3 regions of the Streptomyces sp. SudanB5_2050 genome follow, and region 1 is predicted to be linked to each of the others. Evidence: riboswitches for the same ligand, from Rfam matches in the RefSeq annotation. Region 1 holds a riboswitch; each other region holds the start of a gene.
The links. A riboswitch is a leader RNA that binds a small molecule or an ion and turns the genes downstream of it on or off. The one in region 1 is predicted to bind thiamine pyrophosphate.
Positions count from the first base shown of each region.

Region 2: another riboswitch for thiamine pyrophosphate. It lies ahead of thiO (glycine oxidase ThiO); the one in region 1 lies ahead of thiC (phosphomethylpyrimidine synthase ThiC).
Region 3: another riboswitch for thiamine pyrophosphate. It lies ahead of ACFZP7_RS25080 (thiamine ABC transporter substrate binding subunit); the one in region 1 lies ahead of thiC (phosphomethylpyrimidine synthase ThiC).

Region 1 is NZ_OZ186760.1:3,901,167-3,903,478, forward strand. It holds gene thiC (phosphomethylpyrimidine synthase ThiC) at 1-1,131, opposite strand, end outside; TPP riboswitch at 1,124-1,313, opposite strand; gene ACFZP7_RS17385 (YibE/F family protein) at 1,385-2,312, shown strand, end outside.
Region 2 is NZ_OZ186760.1:2,275,828-2,278,139, reverse strand. It holds gene thiO (glycine oxidase ThiO) at 1-995, opposite strand, end outside; TPP riboswitch at 993-1,104, opposite strand; gene ACFZP7_RS10155 (hypothetical protein) at 1,157-1,507, shown strand; gene ACFZP7_RS10150 (NAD(P)/FAD-dependent oxidoreductase) at 1,540-2,312, shown strand, end outside.
Region 3 is NZ_OZ186760.1:5,594,450-5,596,761, reverse strand. It holds gene ACFZP7_RS25085 (ABC transporter permease) at 1-350, opposite strand, end outside; gene ACFZP7_RS25080 (thiamine ABC transporter substrate binding subunit) at 326-1,411, opposite strand; TPP riboswitch at 1,490-1,595, opposite strand; gene rlmN (23S rRNA (adenine(2503)-C(2))-methyltransferase RlmN) at 1,637-2,312, opposite strand, start outside.

The DNA.
Region 1 (2,312 bases):
CTCCGCGAACTGCGCCTGGTCGTTGGCGTCCGCGATGGAGCCCGGCCGCAGTCCGTCACCGAGCGAGTAGGTGACGTCGTAGGAGGCGAGGATCTCGCAGAGTTCCTCGAAGTTCTCGTACAGGAAGGACTCCTTGTGGTGCGCCAGGCACCACGCCGCCATGATCGAACCACCGCGCGAGACGATGCCCGTCTTGCGGTTCGCGGTCAGCGGTACGTACGCCAGACGCACCCCGGCGTGGACCGTCATGTAGTCCACACCCTGCTCGGCCTGCTCGATGACCGTGTCCTTGTAGATCTCCCAGGTCAGCTCCTCGGCCCGGCCGTCGACTTTTTCCAGTGCCTGGTAGAGCGGCACCGTGCCGATGGGGACGGGGGAGTTGCGCAGCACCCACTCGCGCGTGGTGTGGATGTTGCGGCCGGTGGACAGATCCATCACCGTGTCGGCGCCCCAGCGGGTCGCCCAGGTCATCTTCTCGACCTCCTCCTCGATGGAGGAGGTCACCGCCGAGTTGCCGATGTTGGCGTTGACCTTCACCAGGAACCGCTTGCCGATGATCATCGGCTCGATCTCCGGGTGGTTGACGTTGGCCGGCAGCACGGCACGGCCCGCCGCGATCTCCTCGCGGACCACCTCCGGCGCCACGTTCTCCCGGAGGGCGACGTACTCCATCTCCGGCGTGATCTCTCCGCGGCGCGCGTACGCGAGCTGCGTGACCGCGGTGCCGCCGCGCCCGCGGCGCGGCTGGCGGGGGCGGCCGGGGAAGACCGCGTCGAGATTGCGCAGGCCGCCACGCGGCGAGGTGTGCTTGATCCCGTCGTCCTCGGGGCGGACGGGACGGCCCGCGTACTCCTCGGTGTCGCCGCGGGCGATGATCCAGTTCTCCCGCAGCGGCGGCAGTCCCCGGCGGACGTCGGTGTCGACGTGCGGGTCGGTGTACGGGCCCGAGGTGTCGTACAGCGTGACCGACCGCCCGTTGGTGAGGTGCACCTGACGGACCGGCACGCGCAGGTCGGGGCGTGAGCCCTCGACGTACGCCTTGTGCCAGCCGATGGACTTCCCGACCTCAGCGGTCTCCTCCTGGGCGGAGTTCTGCGTGGAGGCAGGCGTGCGTGTGTCCTTGATGGTCATGAGACCTACTCCCTACGCCGGCATTACCCGGTAACAGGTTCGGCGGTCGACGCAGCGGCTTCCGTCTGCGAACGCTTCGTGGGGAACATCACTCGGCTTCGGTGATGTTTCCCGTGAAACATTGCTGGGACGGAGGTCAGCGCCCTCTCAGCCCGGTGCTCCGAGCTCCCGCGTGTACAAAGGTGCCTCCACGCTAGCGTCAATTCGGGCGCGGTGAACAGAGGGCCCCCCTGGTTCTTGCGATGATCGGCCGGTGACCACACCGCAGCAGCCCCCCTTCCCCCCGCACGATCCCCGCCGAGGAGCGGGCACCGGGCACGGCGACGGCCGTGAATCCGGCCCGGCCTCACCCGGTGCTCACGGCACGGGCGCCGGCGGTCACGGACACGCGCACGCGCACAGCCACGGCCCGGCGGCACCCGTCTCCCGCCATCTGCGGAAGGTCATCGCCGCGGTCCTCATCCCGTTCGCGGCGGCCGTGCTGGTCGGGCTCGCGGTGTTGTGGCCGGGCGGAGCCCCGCCGCACGAACGCACGGGGGTCGGTTTCGACCGGCAGACCCAACAGGGCACGGTCACCAAGGTGGTCGAGCTGAGCTGCCAGTCCGTCAACGCCTCCGGCGTACCGCCGACCGGCGACACGTCCACCGCCGAGGGCTCCTCCGCGGTGCAGCAGGCGAACGGCGAGTGCAAGCGGGCGACGATCCGGGTCGACAGCGGCAAGGACAAGGGCCGCACGTTCGACGAGATCGTGCAGCCGGACCAGTCACGGCAACTGAGCGAGGGGCAGAAGGTCGTCGTCGCCTACGAGCCCTCCGCACCCGAGGACCTGCAGTACTCGGTGACCGACATCAACCGCCGGGTCCCCATGGCGCTGCTCGCCGGCATCTTCGCCCTCGCGGTCGTGGTCGTCGGGCGGCTGCGGGGTCTCATGGCCCTGATCTCGCTGGCCGTCAGCTTCCTGCTGCTGAACTTCTTCATCCTGCCCGCCATCCTGCAGGGCTCCAACCCGCTGCTGGTGGCGGTGATCGGGTCCAGCGCCATCATGCTGATCGCGCTGTATCTGTGCCATGGTCTGTCGGCCCGCACATCGGTGGCCGTACTGGGCACGCTCATCTCCCTGGTGCTGATCGGCGTGCTCGGGTCGCTGTTCATCGGCTGGGCCGCGCTGACCGGCAACACGG
Region 2 (2,312 bases), 1.6 Mb from region 1:
GCGTTGTCCGGGGAGCCGGGGCGCAGACCCGCCCGGGTCTCCGTCAGGGGCAGCTCCGTGATGCCGGGGACCAGCTCGTGGGCGTCGCGCAGCAGCTCGTAGACGCCGCCCGCGGTGACCGTCGTGTCCCAGCCCAGCTCCTCGCTGGTGGCGCCGACGACCAGCTCACCGCTCTCCCGGGGCACCAGGTAGAGCGGGTTGCCGCGCACCACGGCGCGCACCGTCCGGTGCAGCAGGGGCCCGTGCGTCCGCGGCATCGCCAGCCGCAGCACCTGCCCCTTCACCGGCCGCACCGGCGGCAGCACGTCCTCGGGCACACCCGCGAGCCGCCCGCTCAGGCTGCCGCAGGCCAGCACCACCTGCCCGGCCTCCAGCAGGGTGCCGTCGGCGGTGACCACCCCCGTGGCCCGCCCGCCGCCCCGCCCGAGGGCGAGCCGGTCGGCCCACGCGCGGTGCACGACGACGCCCGCCCGCTCGCAGGCGGTCACCAGCGCCGCGGCCAGGCGCCGGGGGTCGATCTGATGGTCGCCGTCCACCCGGAGCCCGCCGCGCACACCCGGCGCGAGCATCGGCTCCAGGCGCCGGCACTCACGACCCGACAGCCACTCGGACTCCAGCCCCGAACGCTGCTGGAGCGCGTGCAGTTCGCGCAGATGGGCGCGGTCGTCGGCGTCCAGCGCGACGGCGAGGGTGCCGCAGCGGCGGTAACCGAGGTCGTGGCCCGTGACGTCCGCCAGCTCGGCGGCGAACTCCGGGTAGCGGCGGGCCGAGGCGAGGTTCAGCGCGAGCAGCGTCTGCTCGCCGTAGTGCAGTTCCGTGACGGCGGCCAGCATCCCGGCGGCCACCCGGGCGGCGCCACCGCCCGGCTCGGGGTCCACGAGGGCCGTGGCGAGACCGCGCTGCGCGGCCCGCCACGCCGTGACCAGACCGATGATCCCGCCGCCCACGACGAGCACGTCGGGTGCGGGGGACGAGGTGTGCGGTGGTGACGACATGGGCGTCCAGCCCCTCCCTTCGCCGGCATGACCCGGATCAGGTTCGTACGGTCGGAGGCCGCCAGCCTCCCTCTCAGCCCGGTGCGTCCGGGCTCCCGCGAGTGCTTTACGTTGGCCACCCTAGCCCGCAGCACCTCGCACTCGTAAGGGAGCCTCCGCCCGTGGCCCGTTCACTCGACGGTCTCGTCCTCGCCCCCGTCGCCGACCAGGCGCCCGGCCAGGTCGGCACCCGCACGCGCTTCGCCTACCACGAGAGGGACGGCGTCGTGTGGGCCGAGTACGCGGGCGGCGACGTGGTCCGCGGCCACCTGGTCGGCACCCGGGAGGGCGACCGCCTGGACTTCCGGTACGTGCAGCTCAAGGCCGACGGCGGCACCTCCTCGGGGCACTGCGCGGCGACCGTCGTCGAGCTGCCGGACGGGCGCGTGCGCCTGGAGGAGAGCTGGGAGTGGGAGTCGCAGCGCGGCAGCGGGACGAGTGTGGTCGAGCAGGTCACGGCGCACGAGCGCTGACTGACTTTCCGTCAGGTGTCTAAGGTGATCAGGTGAGTGAGCAGACGCGGGACCGGGAACAGGCGCCGGAGCAGACCCGGGAGCGGCAGGCGGACGCCCGGCACCGGGTCGTGGTCGTCGGTGCGGGCATGGCGGGGGTGCAGACCGCGGTGGCGCTGCGCGAACGGGGTTTCACCGGCCCCGTCACGCTGATCGGCGCCGAGCCGCACCAGCCCTACGACCGCCCCCCGCTGTCCAAGGCCGTCCTGCTCGGCACCGCCGAGGGCTCCGCCTTCGACGTCGACTTCGAGGCCCTGGACATCACCCTGCGACTCGGCTGCGAGGCCCTGGGCGTCCGGCCCGGCGCGCACACCCTCGACACGTCGGCGGGGCCCGTGCCGTACGACTCCCTCGTCCTCGCGACCGGCGCCGAGCCGCTGCGGCTCCCCGGTGCGGAGGACGTGCCCGGCGTGCACCTGCTGCGCACCCTGGACGACGCCGAACGGCTGCGTCCGGTGCTCGCCCGCCGGCACGACATCGTGGTCGTCGGCGCCGGCTGGATCGGCGCCGAGTTCGCCACCGCCGCCCGGGAGGCGGGCTGCGCGGTGACCGTGGTGGAGGCCGCCGACCGTCCCCTGGCCGGCGCGCTGCCCGCCGAGGTCGCCGCGCCGATGACGCGGTGGTACGCCGAGGCGGGCGCGGTGCTGCGCACGCACACGCGCGTGACGCGCGTCGAGCCCGGCGACGGCCCGGGGGAGCCCGGCCGGGTGATCCTGGACGACGGCTCGCGGCTGCCCGCCGACGCGGTCGTCGTCGGCATCGGCGC
Region 3 (2,312 bases), 1.7 Mb from region 1:
GGCACGGTCACCACGGCCCGCAGCACCTGTTTGCCGGGGAAGTCGAGGCGGGCGAAGGCATAGGCGCCGGGCAGGGCGATCAGCAGGGTGAGCGCGGTGGAGGCCAGCGCCTGCCAGGTGGTGAACCACAGCACCTGCCGGACGTCGGACTGCCCCAGCACCTCCCCGATCCGCCCGAGCCGCCAGGCCCCGTCGACCTTCAGTCCACGCGCGACGATCGCGGCGACGGGGTAGGCGAAGAACGCCGCGAAGAACGCGACGGGCACGGCCATCAGCCCGAGCCGCGCCGCGCTCCCGCGCACGTTCCTCACCCGTTCCACCCGCTTCACCTCACGACGAGCGAGGTCCACGACTTGACCCACTGGTCGCGGTTGTCTGCGATCTCGGCCGGGTCCATGGTCCGCGGCTTCTCGGCCGGCGGCCCGAACTTCCGGAACGCCTCGGGGATCGCGGCGTCCTCGCGCACCGGATACACGAACATGTTGAGCGGCAGGTCCTCCTGGAACTGCTTGCTCAGCATGAAGTCGAGGAGCGCCTTGCCTCCCTCGGGGTTCCGGGCGTTGCTCAGCAGACCGGCGTACTCGACCTGGCGGAAGCAGGTGCCCTGGGCGACACCGGTCGGCGCGGTGACCGGCTGCGGGTCGGCGTAGATCACCTCGGCGGGCGGGGAGGAGGCGTAGGAGACGACGAGCGGACGGTCGCCCTTGGCCTTCTTGCCACCGGACGAGCCGGAGAACTCCTCGTTGTACGCCTGCTCCCAGCTGTCGACGACCTTGACGCCGTTGGCCTTCAGCTTCTTCCAGTAGTCCTGCCAGCCGTCGTCCCCGTACTCGGCCGCGGTGCCGAGCAGGAAGCCGAGGCCGGGCGAGGAACCGGCGGCGTTCTCCGTGACGAGCAGGTCCTTGTACTCGGGCTCGATCAGGTCGTCGAAGGAGTCCGGCGGGGTCAGCTTGTGCTCGCTGAAGTACGCCTTGTCGTAGTTGACGCAGATGTCGCCGGTGTCGACGGGCGTGACCCGGTGGTCGGTGTCGGTCCGGTACGCGGCGTCGACCCGGTCGAGCCCCTTCGCCTCGTACGGCTGGAACAGCCCGTTGTCCAGGGCCCGCGACAGCAGCGTGTTGTCGACGCCGAAGAAGACGTCGCCCTGCGGGTTGTCCTTGGTGAGGACGGCCTTGTTCACGGCCTGCCCGGCGTCGCCGTCCTCCAGGACCCGGACCTTGTAGCCGGAGCTCTTCTCGAAGGCGGCGATGACGTCCTTCGAGACGGCCCACGAGTTGTGGCTGACGAGGGTCACGCTCTTGGAACCGCCGGACCCCCCGCCGTCCCCGTCGGACGACGATCCGCACGCGGCGAGGCCGCCGGCCATGCCCAGCCCGACGGCGAGGGCGGTGACCTTCTTGGTGATGCTCACTGGATTCCTCCTGGGTGACCAGGAGAAGACGCGGCCCCGCCCGGAACCCCTGGCGAGGTCTCGGGCAGGGCGCAACAGCTCGAGTGGTGACCGATCTCCCTACCCAGAATGACCTGGGCCAGGTTCGGAGGGTCTGCGGCCGGTGCCGCACTCTCAGCGCTGTGGCGCTCCCCTGTCGGAATATGAAGATGTGATTTCTGTCAGGTCGTACTTCCGCCGGTCAGGTTACCGCTCGCTCGCGGCGAGCTGACCGCACGCCCCGTCGATCTCCTGGCCACGGGTGTCCCGGATGGTCACCGGCACACCGTGCGCCGCGATCGCCTCCACGAAGGCCTTCTCGTCCTCGGGCCGCGAGGCGGTCCACTTGGAGCCGGGCGTCGGGTTGAGCGGGATCAGGTTGACGTGCACCGGCCTGCCCTTGAGCAGCCGCCCCAGCCGGTCACCGCGCCAGGCCTGGTCGTTGATGTCACGGATCAGGGCGTACTCGATGGACAGCCGGCGCCCCGACTTCGCGGCGTACTCGAAGCCCGCGTCCAGCACCTCGCGCACCTTCCACCGCGTGTTCACGGGGACGAGGGTGTCACGCAGCTCGTCGTCGGGCGCGTGCAGCGAGATGGCGAGACGGCACTTGAAGCCCTCGTCGGAGAAGCGGTGGATCGCCGGGACCAGACCGACCGTGGAGACGGTGATGCCGCGCTGCGACAGCCCCAGCCCGTCGGGCTCGGGGTCGGTGAGCCGGCGGATGGCCCCCACGACGCGGTTGTAGTTGGCGAGGGGCTCGCCCATGCCCATGAAGACGATGTTGCTGAGCCGCGCCGGCCCACCGGGGACCTCGCCGTCCCTGAGCGCCCGCATCCCGTCCACGATCTGGTGCACGATCTCGGCGGTCGACAGGTTCCGG